3 regions of the Mesorhizobium sp. M0174 genome follow, and region 1 is predicted to be linked to each of the others. Evidence: predicted binding sites of a transcription regulator. Region 1 holds the regulator's gene; each other region holds the start of a gene.
What was found. Region 1 encodes PhoB, which activates phosphate uptake and scavenging genes when phosphate is short. Its sites were predicted from a motif close to TGTCATNNANCTGTCAT; they were not measured.
Positions count from the first base shown of each region.

Region 2: NKJ13_RS11405 (PhoX family protein) is a predicted target of PhoB. The motif match lies at 2,916-2,932, and genes of this name have one in related genera.
Region 3: ugpB (sn-glycerol-3-phosphate ABC transporter substrate-binding protein UgpB) is a predicted target of PhoB. The motif match lies at 8,670-8,686, and genes of this name have one in related genera.

Region 1 is NZ_JAMYTB010000005.1:140,936-151,708, reverse strand. Features, by position in the region: gene pstS (phosphate ABC transporter substrate-binding protein PstS) at 1-1,052, shown strand, start outside; gene pstC (phosphate ABC transporter permease subunit PstC) at 1,112-2,101, shown strand; gene pstA (phosphate ABC transporter permease PstA) at 2,105-2,956, shown strand; gene pstB (phosphate ABC transporter ATP-binding protein PstB) at 2,953-3,756, shown strand; gene phoU (phosphate signaling complex protein PhoU) at 3,789-4,496, shown strand; gene phoB (phosphate regulon transcriptional regulator PhoB) at 4,513-5,202, shown strand; gene NKJ13_RS12810 (ROK family protein) at 5,212-6,456, opposite strand; gene xylF (D-xylose ABC transporter substrate-binding protein) at 6,742-7,782, shown strand; gene NKJ13_RS12800 (sugar ABC transporter permease) at 7,925-9,289, shown strand; gene NKJ13_RS12795 (ATP-binding cassette domain-containing protein) at 9,305-10,105, shown strand; gene NKJ13_RS12790 (CHASE domain-containing protein) at 10,236-10,773, shown strand, end outside.
Region 2 is NZ_JAMYTB010000004.1:386,067-396,839, reverse strand. Features, by position in the region: gene NKJ13_RS11425 (SulP family inorganic anion transporter) at 1-979, opposite strand, end outside; gene NKJ13_RS11420 (helix-turn-helix domain-containing protein) at 1,160-1,429, opposite strand; gene NKJ13_RS11415 (phosphatase PAP2 family protein) at 1,743-2,444, opposite strand; gene NKJ13_RS11410 (hypothetical protein) at 2,459-2,797, opposite strand; gene NKJ13_RS11405 (PhoX family protein) at 3,000-5,006, shown strand; gene NKJ13_RS11400 (GNAT family N-acetyltransferase) at 5,110-5,790, opposite strand; gene NKJ13_RS11395 (MarR family winged helix-turn-helix transcriptional regulator) at 5,790-6,278, opposite strand; gene NKJ13_RS11390 (ABC transporter permease) at 6,413-7,174, opposite strand; gene NKJ13_RS11385 (ABC transporter ATP-binding protein) at 7,189-8,115, opposite strand; gene NKJ13_RS11380 (cytochrome ubiquinol oxidase subunit I) at 8,378-9,751, shown strand; gene NKJ13_RS11375 (cytochrome d ubiquinol oxidase subunit II) at 9,748-10,752, shown strand.
Region 3 is NZ_JAMYTB010000005.1:41,819-52,591, reverse strand. Features, by position in the region: gene NKJ13_RS12270 (TIGR02302 family protein) at 1-804, opposite strand, end outside; gene NKJ13_RS12265 (threonine/serine dehydratase) at 1,017-1,958, opposite strand; gene NKJ13_RS12260 (ArsR/SmtB family transcription factor) at 2,022-2,324, shown strand; gene lysA (diaminopimelate decarboxylase) at 2,335-3,606, opposite strand; gene NKJ13_RS12250 (hypothetical protein) at 3,624-3,830, opposite strand; gene argH (argininosuccinate lyase) at 3,902-5,302, opposite strand; gene tlpA (thiol:disulfide interchange protein TlpA) at 5,338-6,021, shown strand; gene NKJ13_RS12235 (bifunctional diguanylate cyclase/phosphodiesterase) at 6,024-8,456, opposite strand; gene ugpB (sn-glycerol-3-phosphate ABC transporter substrate-binding protein UgpB) at 8,749-10,059, shown strand; gene ugpA (sn-glycerol-3-phosphate ABC transporter permease UgpA) at 10,141-10,773, shown strand, end outside.

The DNA of each region.
Region 1 (10,773 bases):
ATTTCATCCGCTCGGCGGCCGTTGCGATTGCAATGGCGGCGACGACCACCCTCACCCTGTCCGCCGCGCTCGCCGCGGACATCTCCGGCGCCGGCGCCACCTTCCCCTACCCGATCTATGCGAAGTGGGCCGACACCTACAAGAAAGACACCGGCGTTGGCCTCAACTACCAGTCGATCGGTTCCGGCGGCGGCATCAAGCAGATCAAGGCCAAGACCGTTACCTTCGGCGCTTCGGATGCGCCGCTCAAGGGCGACGAGCTTGAAGCGTCCGGACTGGCTCAGTTCCCGATGGTGATGGGCGGCATCGTTCCGGTCGTCAACCTCGAAGGCCTCAAGCCGGGCGAGTTGGTTCTCGACGGCCCGACGCTGGCCGACATCTTCCTCGGCAAGATCACGAGCTGGGATGACGAGGCGATCAAGAAGCTCAATCCCGACGTCAAGCTGCCTTCGCAGGCGATCGCGGTCGTTCACCGTTCCGATGGTTCGGGCACGACGTTCAACTTCACATACTACCTCGGCGACGTCAGCGCGGACTGGAAAGAAAAGGTCGGCGTCGACAAGGCCGTGGAATGGCCGGTCGGCATCGGCGCCAAAGGCAATGAGGGCGTTGCCAACAACGTCTCCCAGACCGGCGGCGCGATCGGTTATGTCGAATACGCCTACGCCAAGCAGAACAAGCTCACCCACACCGACATGATCAACAAGGACGGCAAGAAGGTCGAGCCCACCGCAGCCGCGTTCTCGGCGGCAGCGGCCAATGCCGACTGGAGCTCGCAGCCGGGCTATGGGGTGATCCTCGCCAATGAGCCGGGCGCCGAGTCCTGGCCGATGACGGCGGCGACGTGGATCCTCCTGTATAAGAAGCCGGACGACGCCGCGACCACCGGCGAAGCGCTCAAATTCTTCGCCTGGGCGTATGACAAGGGCGACGAGATGGCCGGCGAGCTGGACTACGTTCCGATGCCCGACAAGGTGGTTGAGAGCGTCAAGGCCATGTGGGCCAAGGAAGTCGTCGGCGACGATGGCAAGCCGCTCTACTCGGCTATGTAATCTCCTCCAGGGAGGGCGTCGACGGCGCCCTCCCTGTTGCCTTTAATCGCGAGGACCCAATGACCATCGCTTCCGATGCCATGCCATCATCTGCAGCAGCCCGGGCCAGGGACGCTACGGTGCGGCGCTTCGCGCTCACAGATGCCATATTTCGCGGACTCACCCGCGCTTCCGCAATCCTTGTGCTGGTCATCCTCGGCGGTGTCGCGATCTCGCTGTTTGCCGGCTCATGGCAGGCGCTGTCGTCCTTCGGCTTTTCTTTCCTGACGACTGAGAGCTGGAATCCGGTCACGGAAAAATTTGGCGCACTGGCGCCGATCTACGGCACCCTGGTGACGGCGGCCATCGCCATCCTGATCGCGGTTCCGATCGGCATCGGCATTGCGATCTTTCTCACCGAGCTCTGCCCGCGCCCGCTCAGGCGCCCGATCGGCATAGCGGTCGAGCTATTGGCCGGCATTCCCTCGATCATCTATGGTATCTGGGGCCTGTTCGTGTTCGCGCCATTCCTGCAGACGACGATACAGCCCTTCATCATCAACATCTTCCACGGCGTGCCGGGACTATCCAGCCTTTTCGCCGGCCCTCCTTACGGCATCGGCCTTCTGACCTCGGCGCTGATCCTCGCCATAATGGTGTTGCCCTTCATCACCTCGATCACCAAGGATGTCTTCGATACGGTGCCGGCGGTGCTGAAGGAATCGGCCTACGGCATCGGTTGCACGACCTGGGAAGTGACCCGGCGCGTGGTCATTCCCTATACCCGCATCGGCATCATGGGCGGCGTCATGCTTGGCCTCGGCCGGGCACTCGGCGAAACCATGGCGGTGACTTTCGTCATCGGCAACGCGCATCGCATCAGTGCCTCCCTGTTCGCACCGGGCACGACGATCTCGGCGACCATCGCCAATGAATTTACCGAGGCCGACGGCGACCTCTACACCTCCTCGCTGGTCGCGCTCGGCCTGATCCTGTTCGTCATCACCTTCCTGATCCTTGCCGCCGCCCGCTATATGCTGATGCGGATCGACGCCCGTACGGGAGCCTGACCGATGTCGACATCCTCATCGCTCCACAGCCGCCGCAAAGCCAGGAATTCGGTGATGATGGCGCTTTGCGTCGTCGCCGCCGGCATCGGACTTGCCTGGCTGGCGCTCATTCTCGGTGCGTTGGTCTATAAGGGCACAGCCGGGCTTTCGTTCGCGGTCTTCACCGAGATGACGCCACCACCGGGCGAAGCCGGCGGCCTGCTCAATGCCATCGCGGGCAGCCTGCTGATGACGATCATCGCCGTTGTCGTCGGCACGCCGATCGGCGTGCTGGCGGGAACCTACATGGCCGAGTATGGACGCTTTTCGCGCATCACCACCGTCGTCCGCTTCATCAACGACATCCTGTTGTCGGCGCCGTCGATCATCATCGGCTTGTTCGTCTATGAATTGATGGTGCGGCCAATGGGACATTTCTCGGCCATTGCCGGCGCCGTGGCGCTTGCCATCCTGGTCATTCCGGTGGTCGTGCGCACCACTGAAGACATGCTCAACCTGGTGCCGAACGCGTTGCGTGAAGCCGGTGCCGCGATCGGCGCGCCACGCTGGGTGGTGATCCGTTCGGTCGCCTACCGCGCCGCATTGTCCGGCATCGTCACCGGCATATTGCTGGCGATAGCACGCATTTCCGGCGAGACGGCGCCGCTGCTTTTCACCGCGCTCAACAACCAGTTCTGGAGCAGCAATATCAACGCGCCGATGGCCAGCCTGCCGGTGACCATCTTCCAGTTCGCTCTCAGCCCTTACGAGGAATGGCAGCAACTGGCGTGGACCGGCGCACTCATAATCACCCTGACGGTTCTGGGCTTGAGCATCCTCGCCCGCAGCCTTACCGGACGCAGAGAGGACAGATGACACAGATGTTGTCCCCAGACATGACGATGACCGAAACGGTCACCGAGAAGACGAAGATCGAGGTCAAGAACCTCAACTTCTACTACGGCCAGAGTAAGGCGCTGAAGGACATCAGCCTGTCGCTGCCCGAGCGCAGCGTCACAGCCTTCATCGGCCCTTCGGGTTGCGGGAAATCGACGCTGCTGCGCGTCTTCAACCGCATCTACGAGCTCTACCCGAAACAGACCGCCGAGGGCCAGGTGCTGCTCGACGGCAAGAACATTCTCGACCGGTCGCAGGATCTCAACCTCCTCAGGACAAAGATCGGCATGGTGTTCCAGAAGCCGACGCCGTTCCCGATGTCGATCTACGAGAACATAGCATTCGGCGTCAGGCTCTACGAGAATCTCGGCAAGTCCGAGATGGACGGCCGCGTCGAGCAAGCGTTGAAGCGGGCCGCGCTGTGGAGCGAGGTCAAGGACAAGCTAAACGCCAGCGGGTTGAGCCTGTCCGGTGGCCAGCAGCAGCGGCTCTGCATCGCGCGCACCGTGGCAGTGAAGCCGGAAGTCATTCTGCTCGACGAACCGGCTTCGGCCCTCGACCCGCTGTCGACGGCCAAGATCGAGGAACTGATCGACGAGTTGCAAGCCGACTACACGATCGTCATCGTCACCCACAACATGCAGCAAGCGGCGCGCGTGTCGCGCCAGACCGCCTTCATGTATCTGGGTGAACTGGTCGAGTTCGACCGGACTGAGAAGATCTTCACATCGCCCCGCGAGAAGCGCACGCAGGACTACATCACCGGCCGCTTCGGCTGAGCCGTTCCGATCATGCATATGAGGACAGGACCATGGGCGAACACACAGTCGCTTCTTTCGACGAGGATCTCGAGCAGATCAGTAAGCTGATCCGCGACATGGCCGACCTCGCCGGTTCGATGGTCGGCGGGGCGACCAAGGCCCTGTTGAATTCCGACAACGTGCTGGCGCAGCGCGTCGTCTCCGACGACGCCATCATGGACGCGCGTCAACGCGAACTGGACGATCGCGCCATCACCCTGATCGCCAAGCGCCAGCCAATGGCTCACGATCTGCGCCATGTCGTCGGAGCGATCCGCATGGCCGGCGACCTCGAACGCATCGGCGACCTTGCCAAGAATATCGCCAAGCGTGTGAGCGCGGTCGGCCTCAGCGTCACGCCGCGCGACCTATCGCATTCCATCGATGCGATGGCGCAGCTGGTGCTCATCCAAGTGCAGGGCGTCATCGAGGAATATGCCGCAGGCGATGCGGCCGCGTTGGCCAAGCTGCGCGCCGCCGACGAGCGTATCGACGTCAAATACACGTCCGTGTTCCGCGAGCTGTTAACCTACATGATGGAAGATCCGCGCAACATCACCGCTTGCACGCATCTGCTGTTCTGCGCCAAGAATCTCGAGCGGATCGGCGACCATGTCACCAACATCGCCGAGAATGCGTATTATGTGCTGACCGGCGAGCAATTGCCCGTCAATCGTCCGAAGCAGGACGAAACGACAATGTCCGCGCCGGTGACATGATGGGGGTGCCCAGCCGATGATCGCACCACGCATAATGGTGGTGGAGGACGAGGAGCCGTTGGGCGTGCTGCTCCGCTACAATCTCGAATCCGAAGGCTACCAGGTCGAGGTGGTGACACGCGGCGACGAAGCCGAGATCCGTTTGCAGGAAAATGTGCCCGACCTTCTGGTGCTCGACTGGATGATACCGGCGGTTTCCGGCATCGAGCTCTGCCGCAGGTTGCGCGTGCGCCCCGAAACCGAGCGGCTGCCGATCATCATGCTGACCGCGCGCGGCGAGGAGAGCGACCGGGTGCGCGGTCTTTCGACCGGCGCCGACGACTATCTGGTCAAACCGTTTTCGACGCCGGAATTCATGGCCAGGGTCAAGGCGCTGCTGCGGCGCGCCAAGCCGGAAGTGCTGTCCAGCGTGTTGAAGGTCGGCGACATCGTGCTCGATCGCGAATCGCACAGGGTCTATCGCAAGAAGAGCGAGATCCGGCTCGGGCCGACCGAATTCCGACTGCTCGAGTTCATGATGCGGCATCCGGGCCGCGTCTTCTCGCGTAGCCAGTTGCTCGATAATGTCTGGGGCGAGACGATCTACATCGACGAACGCACCGTCGACGTCCATGTCGGGCGGCTGCGCAAAGCCGTCAATAACGGCCGCATGCCGGATGTCATCCGCACCATCCGCGGTGCCGGCTATGCGATCAGGGAAGATTGACCCGCCTGGTCAGGCGACGTTCTTTCTGACGCCGGGCCTCATTTGCGCGCCCGGCGCGAAAATCTCCTGGTCGACGAAGCTTAACGCCCGCATCGCGCAGCCTTCGCGGATCAGCGGCAATTCGTTCGGCTCGGTATCGAAGGAGATCGAGCCCGAGTGCTGGCCGCCGGCGGTCTGGGCGATTGCCTTGCGCAAGGCCGGCTCGATCAGATCGAAGGCAGCGGCACTGGCGCCGACCATCGCGACCGGTGCCGGATCGATCAGCGCGAACAGCGAGCCGAGACCGAAACCCAGCGCTTCGCCGGCCTTGCGGTAGGCCTCGCGTTCCGGCCCATCCTTCTCGCGCGCGCGGGCGGCCAGCGCGCGCATGTCGGCGTCGCTGACGTCGGCGATAGGTTCGCTGTCTTCGCTCATCTGCCTGGCGTTGCGCCAGATGGCATAGTTGCCGGCATAGGCTTCGATGCAGCCGCGCCGCCCGCAACGGCAGAGCGCGCCGCCCGGACGATGGATCATGTGGCCAAATTCGCCGCCCGAGGAATGCGTCCCGGTGAACAGTTCGCCCTTCAGCACAAGCCCCATACCGATGCCATGCGAAAGCAGGATGGCGATGAAGTCGTCGCGATAGCGATCCGGATTGCGCCAGCGCAAAGCCACCGCCATCATATTGCAGTCGTTCTCCACCGTGGCCGGGATGCCGAATTCGTCCTCCAGCATGTCGGCAAAGGCGATGTCGGTCTGCGGCGTGATCGGCGACCACAGCATGGCGCGTGCAGGGGAGTCGGTAATGCCCTGAATCGCCAGGGCGATGCGGGCGACACTGCGGACGTCAAGGTCTGGGTCCTCAAGCCGGCGCCGGACGATGGCCATGCATTCGCGGATCAGCTCGTCGCGCGGCATGGTCAGCGTGTCCAGCCGGCGCTGTTCCTCGGCGACCACCTGTCCCGCATAGTCGATAATGGCGGCCGACAGGAAATTCAGTGACAACACCACGGTCAGCACCGCCGCCGCTTCCGGGTTGAGGGCGAGGCCGACCTGTGGACGACCGCGTTTCAACGAAACGGGCTCACTTGCCTTGCTCTCGGCGAGGATGCCTTCCCGTATCAGGTCGGAGGAGATCGCCGATATGGTTGAATGACTGAGGCCGGTGGTGGCTGCGATCTCCGTACGCGATGGCTGGCCGGCCCGGCGCACCGCCGAGATCACCATCGCCCGGTTGCGCCGGCGCAAATCGTCATGGCGGATTCCGACCGACATCGTTTTGCTTTCCTCCCGGTTGCCGCGGCCGCTCATGAACCGGAAGCCGTCGGTAATGTCCGACAAATAGTGTCGGATGCGGCAAATAGTGTCAGATGCAGGTGGCGCTGTCATCGTTTATTCCGACGCTCGAAAAAACTCGCACAGTCATCAAAATCCATCAGAATCGATGTTGACAGCAGCCGGAGATCGGGCCAGTATTTTTTCGAGGCTCGAAAAAATTAGAGCTTCTAAGCTGGTCTTTGAGCCAATTGGTCACGCCGTACGCGGCGCAGGGAGGATATGATGAAGAAATTCACGACCGCCATTCTGGCGGGTGTCGCCATGACGCTGGCGCTGGCGTCGGTGGCGCAGGCGAAAGACAAGGTCATCGGCGTTTCCTGGTCGAACTTCCAGGAAGAGCGCTGGAAGACCGACGAGGCCGCAATGAAGGCGGCCATCGAGGCCGCCGGCGACAAGTATATTTCCGCCGACGCACAGTCCAACCCCGGCAAGCAGCTCACCGACGTCGAGAGCCTGATCTCGCAGGGTGCCAATGCGCTGATCATCCTGGCACAGGATGCCTCGGCCATCGGGCCGGCCGTGCAGAAGGCACTGGACGAAGGCATCCCGGTCGTCGGCTATGACCGGCTGATCGAGAACAAGGACGTGTTCTATCTGACCTTCGACAACAAGGAAGTCGGCCGCATGCAGGCCCGCGAAGTCTTCAAGGTGAAGCCGGAAGGCAACTACGTCTTCATCAAGGGTTCGGGTTCCGATCCGAATGCCGATTTCCTGTTTGCCGGTTCGATGGAGGTGCTGAAGGAGGCCATCGACAGCGGCAAGATCAAGAATGTCGGCGAGGCCTATACGGACGGCTGGCTGCCGGCCAACGCTCAGAAGAACATGGAACAGTTCCTGACCGCCAACGACAACAAGGTCGATGCCGTGGTCGCGGCCAATGACGGCACCGCCGGTGGCGTCGTCGCCGCGCTGACGGCGCAAGGGCTGGCCGGATCGGTTCCGGTCTCGGGCCAGGACGGCGACCACGCCGCACTGAACCGCATCGCGCTTGGCACACAGACCGTGTCGGTGTGGAAGGACGCGCGCGAGCTCGGTAAGAACGCCGCCGAGATCGCCTCGCAGCTTGCCGACGGCAAGCAGATGACCGACATTGCCGGCGTGAAGGATTTCACCACGCCCGGCGGCAACACGGTCAAGTCGCTGTTCCTGACTCCGGTCGCCATCACCAAGGATAACCTCAACGTCGTCATCGACGCCGGCTGGATCAAGAAAGAAGAGGTCTGCGCCGGCGTGGCGGCTGGCACTGTTGCGGTCTGCAACTGAGCCGACGTTTCCGAGAAGCCCGAACGCCGCGGCCGCTCGCCGCGGCGTTTTTTCAAAAAGAATTGTTTTTCCGCTTCCGGCGGATAACTTCTAGGCTGCTTCCGGCATCCGCGGCAGACGGCAACCCGGCGGGAGAAACATCATGACCGACACGACTTCCAACACGCCGGTCGACAGCACGGCAGACCGGGCGCGGGAATCCGAGCTCGGCATCGTTGCCCGATTTCTCAAGGCAACCGAGATCGACACCCGCATGCTCGGCATGGTCGGCGCGCTGTTGGTCATCTGGATCGGCCTGCATGTCGTTTCCAGCGTACGGCTCGGCGTCAATCCGTTCGACTTCGACAGCCGGACCTTCCTGACGCCACGCAATCTCTGGAACCTCTCGGTGCAGACTTCCGCCGTGGCCATAATGGCCGCCGGAATGGTGCTGGTTATCGTCATGCGCAATATCGACCTGTCGGTCGGTTCCGCCGAAGGCCTGATCGGCGTGGTCATGGGCTTTGCGCAGGTGCATTTCCTGGTGCGAATGATCGGTCTGCAACTCGGCAACCCCTGGATCTGGATCCTGGCGCTGGCCATTGGCCTGGCGCTCGGCCTTCTGATCGGAGCGTTCCAGGGATACATCATCGCTTATCTCGAGGTGCCGGCCTTCATCGTGACGCTGGGCGGCCTTCTGGTCTGGCGGGGTGCCGCATGGTGGGTCGCCAGCGGTCAGACGATTGCGCCGCTTGATGCCACGTTCCAGCTGATGGGCGGTGGGCCGGCGGGTTCGATCGGCGCGCGATGGAGCTGGATCGTCGGAATTATCGCGTGCCTGGCGGTTGTGTTCATGCTGCTCAACGGACGGGTGCAGCGCAAGCGGTTCCGCTTTCCGTTGCGCCCGATCTGGGCCGAGACGTTCCTCGGTGTCCTCACCTGCGCTGTCATCATGGGCGCCATATGGCTCGCCAATTCCTATCCTTGGCCGGTCGGCATCGTGAACAGATACGCGGCGGCCAACAATATAACAGTTCCCGAAGGCGGGCTGTTCATCGCCCATGGCATCGCCATACCCGTGCTGATGGCTGTGGCGGTCGGGCTGATCATGACCTTCATCACCAAGCGTACCCGTTTCGGCCGCTATGTCTTCGCTATCGGCGGCAATCCGGAAGCCGCCAACCTTGCCGGTATCAACACGCGTTGGGTGACCATGAAGGTGTTCATGATCATGGGCGTGCTGGCAACGATCGCCGCGGCGATCTCGTCAGCCAGGCAGAACTCGTCGACCAATGCGCTGGGCACGCTAGACGAACTGCTGGTCATCGCCGCCGCGGTCATCGGCGGCACGTCACTTGCAGGCGGCTCCGGCACGGTGCTCGGCGCCATGCTCGGCGCCCTTTTGATGCAGTCGCTGCAATCCGGCATGGTGCTGCTCGGCATCGATTCACCGCTGCAGAGCATCGTCGTCGGTGCCGTGCTGGTGCTCGCGGTCTGGCTCGATACCGTCTATCGCAAACGCGTTTAGGGAGGAGGAACGATCATGGCCGACAAGACCGCTCCCACGGGCACGCCGCTGATCGACATGCGCAACATCTCGATCGCCTTCGGCGGCATTCGCGCCGTCGACGATGCCTCGGTCGATCTTTTCCCGGGCGAGGTGATGGCTTTGCTCGGCCACAACGGTGCCGGCAAATCGACGTTGATAAAAATCCTGTCCGGCGCCTACAAGCGCGATGCGGGCCAGATTTTCGTCAACGGCGAGGAGGCTTCGATCTCCAACCCTCGCGACGCCAAGAAGTACGGCATCGAGACGATCTATCAGACGCTGGCGCTGGCCGACAATGTCGATGCGGCCGCCAACCTTTTTCTCGGCCGCGAGCTGATGACCGGCTGGGGTACGCTCGACGACGTCGCCATGGAGGCCGAGGCGCGCAAGGTGATGGGCAGGCTCAATCCGCGTTTCCAACGCTTCAAGGAGCCGGTGGTAAAGCTTTCGGGCGGGCAGCGGCAGTCGGTGGCGATCGCCCGCGCCATCCTGTTCAATGCTCGCATTCTGATCATGGACGAGCCGACGGCGGCACTCGGGCCGCAAGAGACGGCGCAGGTCGGCGAACTGGTCAAGCAGCTCAAGGCCGACGGCATCGGCATCTTCCTGATCAGCCATGATATTCACGACGTGTTCGAGCTTGCCGACCGTGTCTGCGTCATGAAGAACGGTCGGGTTGTCGGCACGGCGCGCACAACCGACGTCACCCAGGACGAAGTGCTCGGCATGATCATCCTCGGCAAGTGCCCACCCGGCGCCATTCCGGGGCCGGGCGCGCTGAAGATCGCCGCATGAACGAGAATTAGCCGGCTAATCACAAGCCGCCAAAATGTGCCAGCCGTCACCATGCTTTGGCCTGGGCATTGTGTTGGCGTCGGGACTTGCCCATAAAAGATGCCGAACCGTCCACGGGACGTATCAGCAATTGAAGAAGCTGTTTCCGACCGTCGCTTTTATCGCCGTCGCGCTGATCAGCCTGACGATGGCGGGCTTTGCCTATTTTGCCACCCAGGAGGCGGCCCGCATAAAATTCGAGGCGACGGCGGACGACGCGCTTAACCGGATCGAAAGCCGCATCGACCTGGACCTGTCGCTGCTGCGCTCAACGCGAGCGCTGTTCGACGCTCGCAATGGCGGTATCTCGCAAGGCGAGTTCAAGGCTTTCTTCAACGCGCTCGACAGCGACAATAATTTCGCCGGCCTGCGCGGCATCGGTTTCCTCCGCCTGGCGAAAACTGGCAACGAGGCGGCGGTCGAGCGCGACATCCTGCACGATCACGGCGCAAGCCATCCGATCTACCCCGACACGAACTTACCGTGGCGTACGCCCATCGTGCTGTTCGAACCGCTGGATCCGTCCAACCAATCCAGCATCGGCTACGACATGTTCACCGGGCCGGCGCGGCGCGAGGCGATCGAAAAGGCGATGGCCGACGATCAGCAGCACGCCAGCGGGCTCGTGC
Region 2 (10,773 bases), on a different contig from region 1:
TGCGGGCAATGGTGCCAGTGGTGCATATGCCGCCGAACAAGGCGGAGGCGATATTGGCGAAGCCTTGCGCCACCAACTCGCAATTGGAGCGATGCCGCCTTCCGGTCATGCCGTCGGCGACGACGGCCGACAGCAGCGATTCGATCGCCCCGAGCAGCGCAAAGGCGATGGCGTCCGGCAGCACGTCGATTATCCTGTCGAGGCTGAGCGGCGGGAAGGCCGGCCATTGCAGGCTGCGCGGGATGCCGCCGAAGCGCGTGCCGATCGTCTCGGCCGGCATGGCGAGCAATGCGACGACGAGGGATGCCAGTCCGATGGCAATCAGCATAGCCGGCCACTTCGGCCGAAACCGCCTCAACGTCGCAATGGTGATGATGGTCAGCGCCGCCACCGCAGTTGCGGCGAGGTTGATTGTTCCGGCCGCTTCGCCGATGGCCATCAGCTTCGGCACCAGCGGCCCTGGCTCCTTGCCGGCGAGCTTCAGCCCGAACAGTTCGACGATCTGGCCGGAGAAGATGATGACAGCGATGCCGGCGGTGAAGCCGACGGTCACCGGGTAGGGGATGAACTTGATGTAGGTGCCAAGTCTGAGATAGCCGATGGCAAGCAGGAACACGCCGGCCATCATCGTCGCCAGCAGCAAGCCGTCGACGCCAACCCGCGCCACTGTCGCCGCCACAAGCACAATGAAGGCGCCGGCCGGGCCGCCGATCTGGAAACGGCTGCCGCCAAGCGCCGAGACCAGGAAGCCGCCAATGATCGAGGTGTAGAGCCCGCGCTCCGGCGTCACGCCTGAAGCAATGGCAATTGCCATCGACAACGGCAGCGCAATGATGGCGACAGTCAGCCCGGCGATGGCATCCGCCTTGAAATGCGTGAGCGTGTAGCCCTCCCGCAGCACCGTCACCAGCTTCGGGGTGAACAGTTCGGAAAATGTCGGCCGCGCCGGTTGATGCACTGCCCGCTGCGTCTGATCCATCGAGTGCCTTCCGCATGAAACCAAGGAGCGGCGGGATCGTCGGCAGGACTGTCGGCGGTCGCCGTCGCGACTTGGAGCGGCGTGCGTCCAAATAGGCGCACAGATACGCCCCAACACTTTTGACCCGCGCATCGGACTATCCGAAAACCGAATTTGATTTTCGGCGATGCGGCAGTAGCGTCAGCCTTGCGGGTTCTGCGGCGTGACAGGCTTGAGGCGAACGCCCCTGCCGCCACGCTCGCTCGCCTGGTTTTCGCCGATCAGCTCGACCCCGGCCTCTTCAAGGGCCTGGATGACCTTCATCAGCGTATCGACCACGCCCCGGACCACGCCGTCGCTCGCTTCCATGCGCTGAATGGTTGGAAGCGAAACCCCGGCGCGCTCGGCGAGGGTCTTCTGATCGATGCCGGCCAGCGCCCTCGCGGCACGCATCTGCGCGGCAGTGATCATCGGTCAAAACCCCGTCTGAGTTCTGCAGTATCACGTATAATACCTTCATGATGATGGGTCAAACATCATCTTGCATATGTGAAACATGCAACAGTCTTTGCCAGCCGGTGCGCTGGCATGCTACAAACCTCGGCATCGTTTGGCGGGACATCCATTACGGTACCGATTTTACAGTAGGACCTCAAAAAGGATGAGCAGGTGAAGACATTCAAAGCGTTGGCGACCTCGACAGTCGTGCTGTCGATGGTTTTCCTGCTGGCAGGCTGCGGACATGGCCTGATCAACAGGCTGATTTGAAATAGTCCGGCCGACGTCAGGTGCCGTCGGCCCGCCCTAGCCATCGCTGCAGCAGTCGTGCCGCCAGCCAGCACAGCATCGCCCAGGCAAAGCCGGCGCACCAGCCGGCCAGCACGTCGGACGGCCAGTGGACGCCGAGATAGATGCGGCTGATGCCGACCACCACCGTCGTCAGCACCGCCAGCACGAGCACATAGATCTTCGTCGTGCGCCCGGGCAAAAACCGTGCCGCCATGCTGCCCAGCGTCAAATACGTCACCGCCGACAGCATGGCGTGGCCGCTCGGAAACGAAAGCGATGCCACATCGGCGAGATGCGAGACCAGATCGGGGCGCGGCCGGTCGATATCGAATTTCAGCACGCTTGACAGGAGCTGGCCGCCCGCCACCGCGACGAACATGAGAAGCGCCGCGCCTGGCCTGCGGATAAGGAGCAGATAGACGATCATTGCTGCCGTGATCAGCACCAGCACGCTGGCGCTGCCAAGGCTGGTGACGTCGCGCATCGCTCCTTCCAGCCACGCCGGTCCGATCGGATTGTCGGGCTGGCCGGCCTTGCGGAAGGCAAGCAGGATTTCGGTGTCGAAGGCATGCGGCGTGGTCGCCCGCGCCAGCTCCATCAGTTCTTCGAACCCCCACAGCCCGCCGGCAATGACCAGCCCGGCCAGCAGAACCGGGAACTCCAGCCAGTTGCGCAGTCTGCTTGCAATCTTCTTCATCGGCCTGATCGCAGCTACAGCCTTTGCAGATAGGGCCCGAGCGTGATCAGCGCCACAGCTGCGACGGCAAGCACAATGCCGGTTGCCTGTAAGGCATTGACGCGCTCGCCGAAGAAGACCAGCGCCACCACATTCACCGACACCAGCTGGATCACCGCCGACAGGCTGAACGACACCGACATGCCGAATTCACGGATCAGCCTCAGCATGATCAGATTGCCCAGCGAATAGAGCGCCAACGTCAGCACGATCTTGCCGAGGCTCGGCGCCAGCCCCCACTGTTTTGCGGCCATCGCCGCCAGCAGGAAGATCACGGTCGAAACGCAGAGCTGCCCAAGTCCCCAGAAACTCACTTTTGTTCCTCCCGATGCGGTCCCTACGCGCCTGCCGCAGCTCTTGTTTCCGAAGCGCCGGTCGCGGTCAAGCGGGACTGATGTTGGATACGAAATCGCAGGTGGCAATTAGCCGGCATGTCATCAAACTGTGACCTGCCGGTAATACCGGATTGGCCAGACAACACGCTCCAGCAATCCATCCAGCCAGAGGCAGGCCCCCATGACTGAACAGCGCTCGACCGAACATCGCACCCCTGACGCCCATTTCCGCACCAGTCTGCTCGAGGAAAACGATGGGCCAGGAGCCAATCCCACCGACAACCGCACCATGGGTGAGATCATCGCCGCGCGGTTCTCGCGCCGCGGCTTCCTCAAGGGCTCGCTTGCCGTCTCGGCCATAGCCGCTACCGTCAGCCCGCTGGCGCTGATCGCCGCCGACAACGCCCGCGCCGCCGAAGGCTCCGCCTTCGCTTTCGACGAGCTCGAGGCCGGCATCGACGACAAGCATCACGTCGCACCTGGCTATGACGCCGACGTGCTGCTGCGCTGGGGCGATCCGCTGTTCGCCGATTCGCCGGAATTCGATCCGACAAAACAGTCGGCGGAAGCCCAGGCCAGACAATTCGGCTACAACAACGACTATGTCGGTTATATCCCGATCGGCGGCTCAGCCGAGCATGGCCTGCTGGTCGTCAACCACGAATACACCAATCCGCATCTGATGTTCCCGGGCCTCGTCACCATCGTCGATGGCAAAGCCAAGCAGGCGCCCCTCAGCAAGGAGCAAGTCGATGTCGAGATGGCCGCGCATGGCGGCACCATTGTCGAGATCCGCAAAGAAGCCGGCAAATGGCAGGTCGTGCGCGACGGCAAGCTCAACCGCCGCATCACTTCCAATACCGAGATGGCACTGTCTGGCCCCGTCGCCGGCCACGACCGCGTCAAGACCAGCGCCGACCCGAGCGGTACGAAGGTCATCGGCACCCTCAACAACTGCGCCGGCGGCGTCACGCCGTGGGGCACCTATGTCATGGCCGAGGAGAACATCCACGGCTATTTCTCGGGCGAGCTGCCGCAGGGCCATAACGAGGCGGCCAACTACAAGCGCCTCGGCATTCCCGAAGGCGCCTATGAATGGGCGGCGCATCACGACCGTTTCGATATCGGCAAGGAGCCGAACGAGCCGAACCGCTTCGGCTGGATCGTCGAGGTCGACGTCCAGGATCCGACGTCGGTGCCGAGGAAGCGCACCGCCATGGGCCGCTTCAAGCATGAGGGCGCAGAATCGATCGTCGCCAAGGATGGCCGTGTCGTCTTCTACCTCGGCGACGACGAGCGCTTCGACTATGTCTATAAGTTCGTCACCACAGGCAAGTTCAATCCGGACGATCGCGCCGCCAACATGAATTTGCTCGACGACGGCACCTTGCATGTCGCCAAGTTCGCCGAGGACGGTTCAATCGAATGGCTGCCGATCGTCTTCGGCCAAGGGCCGCTGACGGCGGAGAACGGCTTTGCCAGCCAGGCCGACGTGCTGATCGAGACGCGCCGCGCCGCCGACCTGCTCGGCGCCACCAAGATGGACCGTCCGGAAGACATCCAGCCCAATGCCGCCAATGGCAAAGTCTATGTCATGCTGACCAACAATTCGAAGCGCAAGGCCGATCAGGTCGACCCCGCCAACCCGCGCGCCGAAAATGCCTTTGGCCACATCATCGAGATCGTCGAGGACGGCGGTGATTTTGCCGCCACCAAGGGCAAGTGGGAAATCCTGCTGAAATGCGGCGATCCCGCCGTGGCCGAAATCGGCGCCACCTTCTCCACCGCAACCACTGCCAATGGCTGGTTCGGCATGCCGGACAATTGCGCGGTCGATTCGGCCGGCCGCCTCTGGGTTGCTACCGACGGCCAGGGCCCGAAGGCCACAGGCCGCACCGACGGCCTGTGGGCGGTCGACACGGAAGGCCCGGCGCGGGCGACCTCAAAGCTGTTCTTCCGTGTGCCGATCGGCGCCGAAATGTGTGGTCCCCTGTTTGCGCCGGACGACCAGACTGCTTTCGTTGCCGTCCAGCATCCAGGCGACGGTGGCGAGGATTGGGAGGCTTTTGGGCGTCCGTCCTATTATGAGGATTTGTCGACCCGCTGGCCTGACTTCAAGCCGGACATGCCGGTGCGCCCGGCGGTCGTTGCCATCACCAGGCAAGGCGGCGGCAAGATCGCGGTCTGAGACGCAGGAAGGCCTTGCAGTCTCGAGGAAGGATTTCGACCATACGAAATCCTTCCTTTCCTGATATGAGATGCATCCATGCTGCGCATCATGCGCCGACCAATCATTCGGTGCGCTGAACCACGGCCACATTCATTGTGCTTCGCAACCTGAAGCCAATGGACTCGTATAGTCTGATGGCCGTGGCGTTGCTGGCATAGGCGTGGAGATAGGGAACTTCGCCGCGCGCCATTATCCGGTTTGCCACGAACAGGGACAGCAGCTTGCCTAGGCCACCGCCGCGAAATTCCGGATGTGAGCACACCCCGCTGAGTTCGGTATAGCCAGGTTGCTTCATGCGCTCGCCGGCCATTGCCACAAGTCTGCCCTCGATTTTCACGCCCCAAAAATCGCCCAGGCTCAGGGCTTCGAGCGTGAATGGGCCAGGCTTGGTGAGCAATGCCAGGGCGAGCATCTCAGCCGCATCGTCTCGGGTCAGACGTTGCACACGTTGGTCAGACACGGTTTGCAACGGCCGCTCGGCAATCATTTGAACCCCGGCTGCGGTGGAAGTCGCAAAAAGCCCCGCGGGCAGAGCAATGGCGTCCGACTGAAGCAGGATGACACTCTCGCCCGCGGAGACAAGCTGTTCGAGCGCCCGCAGGCTTTCGGCGTCGTCGGCGCCAGTGGCGGCGAACGGAACGATCGACGGCCGATACCGCCTGGCGAGGTCATTACCTTGTGCGAACGCCCGATGTCGCGTCTGAAGCGCGCTCCAGATAGGGCGGTCGAGCAGGTGTCTCATTACGCCGCGGCCTCCGGATTTTTCACTCGACGGTCGAGAGGAGCCGCGGCTAGACCGTCCTCGATGGCGGTCAGCTGCTCAAGAAGCGGCCCCGAAAGATCCGCGCACAAATCCGCAACGGCGTTTTCGATGCGCGGCCAGACCTCGCGCTTTGCGACATCGACCAGCCGCCGGCCGTCCCGAGTGAGAGAGACAATCCTGCGCCGCTGGTCATCGGTCGACGGACTAACCTCGAGCAATCCCAATCCGGCCAGAAGCGAGACGCTTCGCGTTACACCCGGCTGCGCGATGCCAAGCGATTGCGCCAGTTCCCCGACAGGCAGCGGGCCCAGCCTGTCGAGCGCGGCCAGCAGTGGGTACTGGCTCGCCTGAACCGGAACATCCAGCCGGTCGAGCAGGCGCTGCGCCTCCGCTTGCAGTTGCTCGCCTATACGCTTCATCCTGCTGCCCAGGCACAAGAAGCCAAGCGATCGTATGATGTCTTCCATAAACCAATCCGTCTCGCGAAAAACAATAACATGATATATAACAAAACATGAAGATCAAGGGCATCGTCGCAAGGGCTGCACTCAGCGCTGTTTCCGTTGACTGATAAGGCTGCTTTGCCTGGCAGGCCAGTCGCTCAGTTGCGCAGCCGGTAGCCGGTCCTGAAGATCCAGGCGACGATTGCTATGCAGACGAGCAGGAAAACAACCGTCATGCCGAGGCTGACGCCGACCGAAACGTCGGACTTGCCGTAAAAACTCCAGCGGAAGCCACTGACCAGGTAGACGACCGGGTTGAACAGCGTCACCGTGCGCCAGATGCCCGGCAGCATGTTGATCGAATAGAAGCTGCCGCCGAGGAAGGTCAGCGGCGTGATGATCAGCAGCGGCACCAGCTGCAGCTGCTCGAAGCTCTTCGCCCAGATGCCGATGATGAAGCCGAACAGGCTGAAGGTCACCGCCGTCAGCACCAGGAAGGCGAGCATCCAGAACGGATGCTCGATGTGAAGCGGCACGAACAGCGAGGCCGTCGCCAGGATGATCAGGCCAAGCACGATCGACTTTGTCGCCGCACCCCCGACATAGGCGATGACGATCTCCAGATAGGACACAGGCGCCGACAGCAATTCGTAGATCGAGCCGACGAATTTCGGAAAATAGATGGCGAAAGAAGCGTTGGAGATCGACTGCGTCAGCAGCGACAGCATGATCAGCCCCGGCACGATGAAGGCGCCGTAGCTGATGCCGTCGATCTCGGTGATGCGCGAGCCGATGGCCGAGCCGAAAACGACGAAATAGAGCGACGTGGAAATGACCGGCGAAACAATGCTCTGCAGCACCGTGCGAAGGGCGCGCGCCATCTCCACCCGATAGATCGCCCATACCGCATGAAGATTCATGACCGCGCGCGGGTTCATGCCGGTTTCCTCACCAGATTGACGAAGATCTCCTCAAGCGAGCTGTTTTCCGTATCGATGTCGCGGAACTGGATGCCGGCCGCCTCGAGCTCGCGGATCAACGAGGCGACGCCCGGCCGTTCGCTCTGGTTGTCATAAGTATAGGTCAGCTGCCCGCCATCCGGCGAAAGCTCCAGCGCGTAGCGCGAAAAGGCGTCGGGAACGGTGGCCAGGGGACTGCGCAGTTCCAGCACAAGCCGCTTGCGGCCGAGCTTGCGCATCAGCTCGGCCTTGTCCTCGACCAGCACGATCTCGCCGCGGTTGATGACGCCGACGCGGTCGGCCATCGCCTCCGCTTCTTCGATGTAGTGCGTGGTCAGGATGATGGTGACGCCGTCTTCGCGCAGCCGGCGCACCATCGCCCACATGTCCTGGCGCAGCTCGACATCGACGCCTGCCGTCGGTTCGTCGAGGAACAGGATGCGCGGCTCGTGCGACAACGCCTTGGCAATCATCAGCCGGCGCTTCATGCCGCCGGACAGCGTGATCGCCTTGGCGTCCTTCTTGTCCCAGAGCGACAGGTCGCGCAGCACTTTTTCGACGAACGCCTTGTCCGCCGGCTTGCCGAACAGGCCGCGGCTATAATTAACCGTCGCCCACACGCTCTCGAAGGCGTCGATGGTCAGTTCCTGCGGCACCAGCCCGATCAGGCTGCGCGCCGCGCGGTAGTCGCGGTTGATGTCATGGCCGTCGACGGTGACGGAACCCGAGGAGCGGTTGACGATGCCGCAGACGATCGAGATCAGCGTCGTCTTGCCGGCGCCGTTCGGACCGAGCAGCGCAAAGATCTCGCCGCGCACTATATCGAGATTGATCTCCTTCAGCGCCTTGAAGCCGGTGGCGTAGGTCTTGGTGACCCCGGAAATCGAGATGATCGGCTGCATGGCTGAAAACGGCTGCTTGAAACAGAGTTGTTGATTTAATCCGCTGAATGTCGGTTCGCAAACCCGGATGTCAATGCCGCTCCTGACAGTTCTGGACATCGAGGTTCGCCGGAATAGGCGACACCTGGCCGATCGTCCAGCCAAATCCAGGCAAAAACAGATTCACCGACACTGCGGCGTTCCGCCTCGCGGCGGGACGCCGCTTTGACCGTCCCGCGCATGAAGCCTATCCTTGTACAAACAAGCAGCAGCCGGAGCCGCCATGGACCCGCTCATTCTGTCGCGCATTCAGTTCGGCGCGAACATCTCGTTCCACATCCTGTTCCCGGCGATCACCATCGCGCTCGGCTGGGTGCTGCTGTTCTTCAAGCTCCGCTACAACGCGACAGGCGATTCGGCCTGGATGCGCGCTTATTTCACCTGGGTTAAGGTATTCGCGCTGTCCTTCGCCATGGGCGTGGTTTCCGGCGTCACCATGAGTTTTCAGTTCGGCACCAACTGGCCGGGCTATATGGAGACGGTCGGCAACATTGCCGGCCCGCTGCTGGCCTACGAGATCCTGACCGCCTTTTTCCTCGAGGCGGCGTTCCTCGGCATCATGCTGTTCGGCTTCCGCCGCGTCTCGAACCGCGTCCATACGCTGGCGACGGTGCTGGTGGCCGGCGGCACCACCTTGTCCGCCTTCTGGATCATAGCACTCAATTCGTGGATGCAGACGCCGGCCGGCTTCGAGATGCGCGATGGTGTAGCGCACGCCACCGACTGGTGGGCCGTTGTCTTCAATCCGTCCATGCCCTACCGGCTCGTCCATATGCTGCTTGCTTCGGGGCTGACCGTCTCGTTCCTGATCGCCGGCCTGTCGGCGCTGCGCTATCTCTACGGCGATCGTTCGGAATCGATGTGGAAGGCGCTGCGCACCGGCGTCTTCACCGCCGCGATCCTGATCCCGATCCAGATCTTCGCCGGCGACCAGCACGGCCTCAACACGCTCGAACACCAGCCGCAGAAGATCGCCGCCATGGAGGCCAACTGGAACACCGGTCCCAACGTGCCGCTGGTGCTGTTTGCGCTTCCCGATGAAGCGGCGAGCGAGAACAGGTTCGAGCTCACCATTCCCGACGGCGCCAGCCTCATCCTCAGGCACAGCGCCGGCGGCGTCGTGCCGGGGCTGAACGATTATGCCGGCAACCATCCGCCGGTATTTCCGGTGTTCTGGGGCTTTCGCATCATGGTCGGCACCGGCCTCCTTATGCTCGCCGTCTCCTGGTCGGCGGCCTTCTTCCTCAAGCGCCGCCACAGCCTGCCCAAGCCGCTGGCGCTCGTCATGGTGCCTATGGCGCTGTCCGGCTGGCTGGCGACGCTGGCCGGCTGGTACACCACTGAGATCGGCCGCCAGCCCTGGCTGGTCACCGGCGTGCTGCGTACCGCCGATGCTGTCGGGCCGGTCGCCGGCAGCCATGTCGCGCTGTCGCTCGCGGTCTACCTCATCCTCTACGTGCTGCTCTTGGTCGCCTATCTCAGCGTGTTGGTGCATCTGGCATTGAAGGCGGCGAAGGATGGAGACACCTCGCCGCTGCCGGGCGTCATGAACAGGCCGCTGTCGCAGCCGGTTGCGCAACCAGGAGAAACATCATGAGCTTCGACTGGCCGACCCTGCTGCCTCTGATCTTCGCCGGGCTGATGGGCCTCGCCATCCTGATCTACGTCATCCTCGACGGCTTCGATCTCGGCATCGGCATCCTGTTCGCCGCAGCCGAAGGCACCGAACAGGATACGATGATCGCCGCCATCGGCCCGTTCTGGGACGCCAACGAGACCTGGCTGGTGCTGGCGGTCGGCCTGCTGCTGGTCGCCTTCCCGCTGGCGCACGGCACCATCCTGACCGCGCTCTACATTCCGGTTTTCGTACTGCTGGTCGGCTTGATCCTGCGCGGCGTCGCCTTCGATTTCCGCGCCAAGGTGCCGGCCGGCAGGAAGCACCGCTGGAACCGCATCTTCTTCCTCGGCTCGGTCATCGCGTCGCTGGCGCAGGGCTATATGCTCGGCGTCTATGTGCTCGGCCTCGACGTCGGCCCTGGCGGCATGGCGTTCGGCGCGCTGGTGGCGCTCTGCCTTGCCGCGGCCTACGCGGCGATGGGCGCGGCCTGGGTCATCTACAAGACGGAAGGCGATCTGCAGAAGAAGGCGGTGCTGTGGCTGCGCACGGCGCTGGTGCTGACCGCGCTCGGCATGGTCGCGGTATCGCTGGCCACGCCCTTTGCCAGCGCGCGCATCTTCGACAAATGGTTCGTCTGGCCGGCCATGCTCTATTTGTCGCCGCTGCCGATCCTGTCGGCAGTGCTGTTCCTGTGGCTGTGGCGCCAGACCTTCCATATGCCGAAACCCGGCGACCGCCACGCGCTGCTCCCGTTCCTGACATTGGCCGCGATCTTCACGCTCGGCTTTGCCGGCCTCGCCTGGTCTTTCTACCCCTTCGTGGTGCCCGACCGGCTGACCATCTGGCAGGCTGCTTCGGCACCCGAAAGCCTGGCCGTCATCCTGGTCGGCACGGCCGTCGTGCTGCCGATCATCATCTTCTATTCGTTCTTTGCCTACCGCGTGTTCGGTGGCAAGGCGACGGATCTGACCTATGACTGACCGGCATCGCCGTCGCCGCCT
Region 3 (10,773 bases), 99 kb from region 1:
CCCGGTCGGATCGATGGCGCGGGTGTTGCCGCCGGTGTCGGCGTAACTCAGCGTTTCCTCGCCCGAACCGCCGGTGACGCGCAGCGACACATCGCTGCCCTCCGGAACGGTGAAGGTCGGCGCCGTTTGAGTGGCGTTGTTGGCAAGGACTGGGGCGTTCAGGAATATCGGCGGCCTGCCGGTATAGGCCGGCGGCGTCACCCAGGCATCAATGCGCGGCGGCACGACGTCGCGGGCGGCACGGGCAACAAAGCCGTCGCCCAGCCTGCCGCCCGACGGCCCGAAGGAGAAGGCAAAGGCAGTGACCAACAAAAGCGCGGCAACGGCGCGCAACGCCCACGGGTCGCGTTCCGGCACGCGTGTGCGCGGCACGTCGCCGCCAAGCTCGCCCAGCCGGTCCGCCATGCGCCGCTGATGCTCGCGCCACAGGGCTTGCGAAAAAATGCTTTCCTTGCCGCTCGGGCGATCGGTCTGGACCTGCACCGGGCTGTGCAGCAATCGGTTGGCCGCCTCGATGCGGCGGTCGACCTCGGCACTGGATGGCGTGCGGAAGAAACGCAGCGGATAGAGTGCGGCAAGCGCTGCGACGCCGAATGCCGTGATAAGACCGATCCGCGCCAGATCGGGCAAAAATGGGAACAGGCCGAGCCACGAAATGCTGAGGAACAGGCTGGCGACGATGATCAGCGGCAGCACCAATGGCCAGCCGCGTTCGACGATTATCGAGACCTGCGTCCCCAGCCGGCTCAAGGCAAGGCGCCTGGCCAGACTGCGATCGCTGGTGAAAATGGGTCGTTGCGTCATCGGCCCTTCCTGGCCGGGCGGGATAGCCCAGGCCTCACGAGTCTATCGCATGGGCCCGAAAAGTCGATTTCCGGGAAGCACGATGCGAAGACCTAAAATCTTAGCGCGTACTTCGTGCGTCCAAGCGGATGCACATCGCCCTAAGGATACCAACAAACACGGCGAAGGCGAGGCGGTTCCCCAAAACGTGAACAATAATGCCCCGGATATTGTCAGAATTTCGCCGGATTGGCGTTTGCGCCGCAGATCAGTACGGCAACGCGCTCGCCTGCAACCGGTGCGTAGCGGCCGGACAGGAGCGCCGCGAAGGCGGCCGCACCGCCCGGCTCGGAGATGATTCGCACGCGGTCCCACAGCGCCGCCTGGGCGGCGATAATGTCGTCGTCGCCGACCAGGATCGAGCGCTCGACGAATGCCTCGGCGATAGGAAACATCATTTCGCCGACACGCTTTGGCGCGAGCGAATCGGCGGCGACGCCCTCAGCCGGCGCGTCGACGGGTCGGCCCGCCGCGAACGCGCGATGAAGCGTCGGCGCACCCTCCGGCTCGACCGCGATGATCCTGATGCGGCCGGAAAACCAGGCGGCGATGCCGCCGATCAGGCCGCCGCCGCCGACAGCAACCAGCAGGGTGTCGAGCTTCGGCAGGTCGGCCTCGATTTCGAGGCCGAGCGTGCCCTGCCCGACCAGCGTCTCCTCCTGGTTGAAGGCGTGGATCTGCAGCGCGCCGGATTTTTCGGCGAAGCTCTCGCTGGCGGCCAGCGCCTCGGCATAACGGGCGCCGCCGACGACCAGCTCGGCGCCGTAGCCACGGATGCGGTCCAGCTTGGCCTGCGGGCTCACTTCGGGAACAAAGATGGTCGCCTTGTGGCCGAGTCGCATGGCGGCATAGGCGACGGCGGCGCCGTGATTGCCGCCCGATGCGGCAACGACGCCGGCCGCAGGAACCGGCCGTTCGAGGAGATTGGTGAACGCACCACGCGCCTTGAACGAGCCGGAATGCTGCAAGCACTCAAGCTTCAGGTCGACCGGCAGAGCCGGGCGGCCGAAATCGGCCATGTCGACGCGCAGCACCGGCGTGTGGCGCACGAAGGGCCGGATGCGGGGTTCCATCGCCGCAATGCGCTCGCGTGTGATCGTGTGGCCGTGCAGCATGCTTTCACTCCCAGAGCTGACATTCAGAGTTGACATTACTTAGTAACTTGGCAAAGTAGCTAAATGCAAGAGGTCGACGTCTTCAAAGCGATTGCCAACGAGCGTAGGCTGCAGATCCTCGATTGGCTCAAGGACCCGCGCTCGCATTTTCCGCCGCAGGCGGACGGCGATCTGGTCGACGACGGAGTCTGCGCGCTGCTGATCGCGGAAAAGCTGGGGATCACCCAGGCGACGCTCAGCGAACATATGCGCGTGCTCACCCAGGCAGGGCTTTTGCGCAGCAAGCGCATCAAGCAGTGGACATTCTATCGCCGGAACGAGAACAGGATCGCCGAAACCAGGGCGCTCATTCAGCACCGCCTGTAGCTGCAGAGTTCTACTCCAACCAGTCCGGCACCGAATCCAGTCCGATCAGCTCGTCATAGGTCTGGCGCGGGCGCACAACGTGGAAGCGGTCGCCGTCGACCAGCACTTCCGGTACCAGCAGCCTGGTATTGTAGGTGCCGGCCTGGACGGCGCCATAGGCGCCGGCGGTGGCGACAGCGATCAGGTCGCCGGATTTCAGCCGGGGCAGGTCACGGTCGAGCCCGAGATAGTCACCGGTCTCGCAAACCGGGCCGACGACGTCGACCTTCATGCGCGGTGCTGCGGCCGGCTGCTGCGCCACCGGCTTGATGTCGTGGAAAGCGTCGTAAAGCGTCGGCCGGATCAGGTCGTTCATCGCGGCGTCGACGACGAGGAAGTTCTTGGCGTCGCCCTCCTTCACGAAGATTACCTCCGAGACCAGGATGCCGGCATTGCCGACGATCAGCCGGCCTGGCTCGAACATCACTTTCAGCCCGAGTTCGGCGACGACATGCTTTCTGACGATCCGGGCATAGGCATCGGGCAAAGGCGGCGGGTTGTTGTCGACGCGGTAGGGAATGCCAAGGCCGCCACCGACATCGATGTGCTCGATGGCATGACCGTCGGAGCGCAAGGCGCCGACCAGCTCCACCAGCAGCGCAAAGGCCTCGTCGAAGGGCTGCAATTCGGTGATCTGGCTGCCGATATGGGTGTCTATGCCGGTGACCTTGATGCCCGGCAGCTCAGCCGCGCGCGCATAAACCTTTCGTGCCTGCTGCCAGGGAATGCCGAACTTGTTCTCGGCCTTCCCAGTCGAAATCTTGTTGTGCGTCCTGGCGTCGACATCCGGATTGATGCGCAGCGAGATCGGCGCGATCTTGCCCAGCGCGGTCGCGCGGGCCGACAGCAGCTCCAGCTCCGGTTCGGATTCGACGTTGAAACAGAGAATGCCGGCCGAGAGCGCAAAATCCATTTCGCGCGCGGTCTTGCCGACGCCCGAAAACAGGATCTTGCTTGCCGGAATGCCGGCCGCCAAAGCGCGGCGCAATTCGCCCTCCGAGACCACGTCGGCGCCGGCGCCGAGTCTTGCCAACACCTTCAGCACGGCCTGGTTCGAATTCGCCTTCATGGCATAGCAGACGAGGGCGTCGAGCCCGGCAAAGGCCTCTGTGAAGACGCGAAAATGCCTGGTCAGCGTCGCCGTCGAATAACAATAGAACGGCGTGCCGACGCTGGCGGCGATGTCTGATATCGCCACGTCCTCGGCATGCAGCGCGCCGTCGCGGTAGTCGAAATGGTTCACGAGATTGGTCCGAAAAATCAGAGCAGCGGGTCGAGGATGAATTTCTTGTCCTCAACAGGTTTTTCCGGCTCCGGCGGCAAAGGTTGCTTGGCCTTCTCGGCGTCCTTGCGGGCCTGCACGGCGGCCGCGTAGGGCGTATCAAGCGCAGCCTTCCTGCCGCAGGCCGCAACGGTGGCCATTGCTGCCAACAGCGTCAGCGTCACCAAAATCCTGCTTCCGGTCATCGTGCCATCCGTCCGAAACTTTTGCCCGCAGCCGCTTCTAGCCGAGTTTTGCGGCCATTGCACCCCGCGTCTTACGCCTTGGCGAGCCGCTTTTTCCAGTAGCGGATCTGCTTGCGCACCTCGGACGGCGCGGTGCCGCCGAAGCTCGTGCGGCTCTTTACAGAATTCTGCACGGCAAGGACCGAAAACACGTCGGCGCTGATACCGGGGTGAATGGACTGCAGATCCTCCAGCGAAAGCCTGTCGAGCCCGATCTTCCTGTCCTCGGCCAGCGCCACCGCCCGGCCAGTGATATGGTGCGCCTCGCGGAACGGCAGGCCGAGCGTGCGCACCAGCCAGTCGGCGAGGTCGGTCGCAGTCGAATAGCCGGCGCCGGCGGCCTTTTTCATCGCCGCGGTGTTCACCGTCATGTCGCGCACCATGCCGGTCATTGCCGCCAGCATCAGGTCGAGCGTCTCGGCCGCGTCGAAGACGGATTCCTTGTCTTCCTGCATGTCCTTGCCATAGGTCAGCGGCATGCCCTTCATTACTGTCAGCAAGGCGACGAGGTGCCCGGTGACGCGGCCGGTCTTGCCGCGCACCAGTTCGGCAGCGTCGGGATTCTTCTTCTGCGGCATGATCGACGAACCCGTCGAGAAACTATCCGACAGCCTGACGAAGCCGAATTGCGGCGTCGACCAGATGATGATCTCTTCAGCCAGTCGCGACAGATGCGTCGCGCAGATCGCTGCTACGCCCAGGAACTCGAGCGCGAAATCGCGATCCGAAACGCTGTCGAGCGAATTGCGCATCGGCTCGCGGAAGCCAAGCGCCTTCGCTGTCTCGTGCCTGTCAATCGGAAAGCTGGTGCCGGCAAGGGCGGCAGCGCCGAGCGGGCTTTCATCCATACGCTCAATCGCATCGCGGACGCGAGACAGGTCGCGCGCAAACATCTCGACATAGGCCATGCAGTGGTGGCCGAAGGTCACCGGCTGCGCCGCCTGCATGTGGGTGAAGCCCGGCATCACCGTTGCCGCATGCTCCTCGGCGCGATCTAGGAACGCCGTGATCAGCCCCTTCAGCGCCTCGGCGACGCGAAAGCACTCGTCCTTGACCCACAGCCTGAGGTCGACCGCCACCTGGTCATTGCGCGAGCGGGCGGTATGCAGGCGGCCAGCTGCGGGCCCGATCAAATCGGCCAGACGGGCCTCGATATTCATGTGGATGTCTTCCAGCCTGGTGGAGAACTCGAATGTGCCGGCCTCGATCTCTGCCAGGATCGTGTTCAGCCCGTGAGTGATTTTTTCTTGATCGGCCGCCGAAATAATGCCCGTTTGCGCCAGCATCTGGCAATGGGCGATCGAGCCGCGAATATCCTGCGCATAGAGTTTGCGGTCGAACGAGATCGACGCGTTGATCGCTTCCATGATTGCGGCCGGACCCGAGGCAAAACGTCCGCCCCACATCTGGTTGCTGGCCTTCTTGTCGTTCATCGCTATAACCCGTGCTCCGGAGCAGTTTTTCAAAAATGGCAGACGGCAATAGATTTTTCCCGGCTTTGCGTCTCATCCTCGCCGCTTTGGTTGCGGGCGTGCTGGCCGGCGCGGTCGCGGTATATGTCAGGGAAAGCAGTTCTGGCAACAAGGCGCCCGCGCCAGTGGCCGCCGGCGGCGGCAAGGACGACGCCGCCTGCGTCGCCAAGACCGACCGTGCCAAGAAGATCGCCGCCGCTGCTACCGGCCAGGTTGCCGCGCTTTTGCCGGCGGATCCGCCGCAATCGCTGAAAAGCCTTGCCTTCAACGGCCCCGACGGGGAGCCGACGATGATCGCCGATCATGCCGGCAAGACGGTGCTGCTCAATCTGTGGGCGACATGGTGTGCGCCTTGCCGCGCCGAAATGCCGGCGCTCGATGCGCTGCAGAAGGAGATGGGCAGCGATGCGTTTCAGGTTGTTGCCGTCAACGTCGATGCCGGCGACGATGCCAAACCGAAGAAATTCCTGGAGGACACCGGCGTCAAGTCGCTCGGCTACTATCGCGATGCCACGATGGCGCTGTTCAACGACGTCAAGACGCGCGGCCTGGCGCTAGGTCTGCCCGTCACCATGCTGATCGATGGGCAAGGCTGCCTCATCGCCCATATGAACGGCCCGGCCGAATGGTCGGGGCCGGATGCCAAGCGTCTGGTCGAGGCGGCGCTTCAGCCGGGATAGGCTCAGACCGTGCGCAGGCGCGGCTTGAGCACGGCAATGCTTGCGCCGCGTCGGCTGGCTGTGCGGATTGCCGGAGCAGCCACGCCCGTCAGTTCGCCGAACGTCTCGATCGGAGCCGGTTTGCCGAGGTAATAGCCTTGCCCGATCTCGCAAGCCTCGGCATCCAAGAACTGCAATTCACCCGGCGTCTCGATGCCCTCCGCAAGGACCGGTAGGCCGAGACCGCGTCCAAGCCCCAGCACGGCGCGGACGATCGCCGCGAACTGGGCGTTCTTGTCGACCGATTTGATGAACGACCCGTCGATCTTGATCTTGTCGAAGGGAAAGGCGCTAAGGTTGGACAGCGAAGAGTAGCCGGTGCCAAAATCGTCCATCGCTACATGCACGCCAAGCGCCTTGACCTGCCTCAAGGCCGCCAGCGCGCGGGGCATATCCTTCACCAGGGCTGTTTCGGTGATCTCCAGTTCCAGCCTGCCGGGTGCCAGGCCGGACCTCGCCAGTGCATCATGCACCTTGCGGCTGAAGTTCGGATTGTGAAACTGCACGGCGGAGACGTTGACGGCGACCATCAGCGGATTTGTCCAGCGAGCAGCATCGTTACAAGCCGTCGTCAGCACCCAGTCGCCGATCTGGGCGATCGCGCCACTGTCCTCGGCCACGGGGATGAAAACAGCCGGAGAAATATCACCCCGCTCAGGGTGCTGCCACCGGACCAGGGCTTCGAAGCCGATCATCCTGCCGCCGCGGATTTCCTTCTGAGGCTGGTAGACGAGGTGGAACTCCTTGCGGGCGATGGCCTGGCGCAATTCATGCTCCATCACGCGCTTGTCGCGGGCCGCGGTGCCCATGGCTATCTCGAAAAACCGGTAAGTGTCCCTGCCTTCGGTTTTGGCGCGATGGAGTGCCGTGTCGGCATGGCTGATCAGGCCGGCCTGGTCTTCGGCATCCAGCGGAAAGAAGGCGATGCCGATGCTGGCCGAGACGAGGCCGGAGCCGACCGAAACCCTGTTTTCCTCGCGGATCGCCGCCAGCAAGTCCTCGGCTATCCGGCCTGCGGCCAAGGGGTCGGGGAGGTTCGGAGCTATGATGGCAAATTCGTCACCGCCGAGACGCGCGAGCATCTGTCCGTTGCGCGGGATGCCGGAGATGCAGTGCGCGAGCTTCTGCAGCATCGCGTCACCGGCGCTGTGGCCGTAGAGGTCGTTGACTTGCTTGAACCGGTCGAGGTCAAGCAGCAGGAGCGCCAGATATCCATCCTTGCCGCCACGATCCATCGAGGCGACTTCTGCTTCCAGCCGGGAAGAAAAGCTCCGCCGATTGGCAAGCCCGGTAAGCGGATCGAAATGCGCGAGGCGGAGAATCTCTTCTTCTGCCTTCTTGCGCTCACGGATGTCGCGAACGGCAAGCACCGTATGAGGCCTGCCGCAGTAGGTGATCTTCCTGGCGATCAGCTCGACAGGAATTCTCGCGCCGTCGCTGCCCCTTAATTTCGCTTCCTGCGCCTGTTCGCCGAAGCCGGACATAGCGGCTGCGCTCTGTCCGTCGAAAAGCTCGCCGAGTTGCATCGTGTTCAGGGTGGCTGTCGCTGTTCCGGTCAGCTTCGCCATACTGTCATTGGCGCTGACGATGCGGGTGCCATCGCAAACGATCAGACCTTCCACCGCCGCATTGGCGAGATCGTGCATGCGCTCGGCCTCGAGCTTCTGGTGGCGAAAGCGCAGATCGATCCACAGCGCGGCACCTGACAGCACAAGGATTACAAGGCTGGCGACCGCTGCGGCAAAGGCCTGGGAAATGGGCTCGATGGAATGTTCGGATATTTCAATCGAGGAATCCGGAATGATCGACACCGCGGCCATCGCGATGAAATGCAAGCTGCAAATGGCCAGCGTCAAAAGCGCGGCGCCGCCGAGAGTCGCGACTGCTGACGGGCGGCGCAAAACGACCAGGAGTGCCAGTGCCGCAAGGGTCACGCCGGCCAGAAGCGACATCGCGACAAGGAGCAGGTTCCATACGACCCGGCCTTCGACCTCGAAAGCCGCCATGCCGATGTAGTGCATCGTCGCGATGGCGCCGCCCAGAATGGCACCACCGACGAGGAAATGGTCGATGCCGCGGCGCAAGGTGGCGACCCACATCCCAAGCGCGGTCAGGATGACGGCGGCGGCAAGCGAAAAGGCGGATAATCCCGGATTGTATGCGTTCGGTATTCCCGGCGTAAACGCGGTCATGGCGATGAAATGCGTCGCCCATATGCCGAACCCGGTCGAGGCCGCGGCGATCATCAGCCAGACAAGCCGGTTTCGCTCGGTCGATCGGCCGACATGCTTAAGGAGATTAACTGCTGAGAAACAAGAAATTCCACAGACGAGTGCGGCGAGCGCAACCAGTCTCAGGTCGTGCTGATTTACGATACAATTATAGACCGTCAGCATCCTGGTTCACTCGGTCAAAACTAACAGGGGAGGTGTGACGGATTAGCTCTTGGAGATTTTAACGAATAGTTAACCCGTAGGCCATGAGGCGGGTCTTTTCGGGGGAAAACCGATGCCGCTGCGCCGAAAAGGCGGTGATGTCGTTTCTGACGCCCGGTTTCGGTAGCGAGTGCACTTTAGGAAGGAATGGTGTTCATTGATCGGCAACAAAACCGTTGTCCGATTGTCATCAGCGCCACATATTGCCTTTGCGGAGGTGCCCCTTTCGCCAATGACAAACGGGAGATGAAACATGAAGTTCTTCGGCTTTGCGGCCGGTATCGCCGCCACCGTGACCCTGCTTTCCACCACCTCCGCCTTCGCCGTCACGCAGATCAGCTGGTGGCACGCCATGACCGGCGCCAACGCCGAGGTCGTCGCCAAGATCTCCAAGGATTTCAACGCCAGCCAGAGCGAATATGAGCTCGTTCCGGTGTTCAAGGGCACCTATCCGGAGACGCTGAATGCCGGCATCGCTGCCTTTCGTGCCGGGCAAGCGCCCGATATCCTCCAGGTGTTCGACGTCGGCACCGGCGTGATGATGGCGGCCGAGGGTGCGATAAAGCCGGTGGCCGATGTGATGACCGGCGCCGGGATGACTTTCGACAAGAGCCAGTATCTGCCCGGCATCGTCGGCTATTATTCCAAGCCGGACGGCACCATGCTGTCCTTCCCCTACAACTCCTCCTCGCCGATCCTCTACTACAACAAGGACATCTTCCAGAAGGCAGGCCTCGACGTGAACACTCCGCCCAAGACCTGGAACGAGGTTTGGGAAGCCGCCAAGAAGATCAAAACGAGCGGCGCCGCCTCTTGCGGCTATACCTCGACCTGGCTGACCTGGATCCATCTGGAGAATTTCGCGGCGTGGAATGACGTGCCTTGGGCCACCCAGCAGAATGGCCTGGCCGGCGGCGACGTCGAACTCAAGATCAATGCGCCGATTTTCGTCAACCACTTCCAGGCGCTCGCCGACCTGGCCAAGGACGGCACGTTCAAATATGGCGGACGCACCTCCGAAGCCAAGCAGATATTCCTCGCCGGCGAATGCGGCATCTTCACCGAATCGTCGGGCGGCCTCGGCGATATCGTCAAGTCCGGCATGAACTATGGCATCGGCCAGCTTCCCTACGACAGTGACGCCAAGGGTGCCCCGCAGAACACGACGCCGGGCGGTGCCAGCCTATGGGTGTTCGGCAACAAGTCGGACGAGGAATACAAGGGCGTTGCCGCCTTCTTTGCCTATCTGTCCAAGACCGATGTACAGGAATACCTGCACCAGAAGTCGGGATACCTGCCTGTGACGCTCGCCGCGTACGAGGCGACCAAGAAATCAGGCTTCTATGACAAGAACCCCGGCCGCGAGACACCCATCCTGCAGATGATCGGCAAGTCGCCGACCGACAATTCGAAGGGCGTGCGTCTGCCCAATCTGCCGCAGGTGCGTGATATCCAGAACGAGGAGCTGGAGAAGATGCTGGCCGGCCAGCAAACCGCCCAGCAGGCGCTCGACAATGCGGTCGCGCGCGGCAACGCCGCGATCAAGGAAGCCCTGGACAACTAACGAGATCGTCTCGGTCAGTCGGTTGGAATATCGCCCACGCGAGCGCGCGTGGGCGATGCCTGGATAGCGAGGGAAATCAGCCTGTCTCCACGCGTCGTCTTTCCCAACAAGATCCTGCCCTACCTGCTGGTGGCGCCACAGCTCGCCATAACCCTGGTTTTCTTCTACTGGCCGGCTGGTCAGGCGCTTTACCAGTCGATGCTCAGGCAAGACCCGTTCGGACTGAAGAGCAGGTTCGTCTGGTTTGCCAATTTCCGGAAGGTGCTGGCCGATCCGGCCTACCTCAACTCGATCAAGGTCACGGTGGTGTTCTCGCTTGCGACCGCGATCGTTGCCATGGTTGTGGCCCTGCTGCTCGCGGTCATGGCCGAGAAGGCCGTGCGCGGCAAAGGCCTCTACCGCACACTGTTGATATGGCCTTATGCCGTGGCGCCGGCGATCGCCGGCATGCTGTGGCTGTTTCTGTTCAACCCTTCGATAGGCTCGTTGGCCTATTTGCTGAGAAGCCTCGGCATCGCATGGGACCCACTGCTCAACGGCACCCACGCCATGATCCTGCTGGTGTCGGCGGCTGCCTGGAAGCAGATCAGCTACAATTTCCTGTTCTTCGTCGCCGGCCTGCAGGCGGTGCCGAAAACGCTGATCGAAGCGGCGGCCATGGACGGCGCCGGCGAAACCAAGCGCTTCTGGACCATCGTCTTCCCGCTGCTTGCG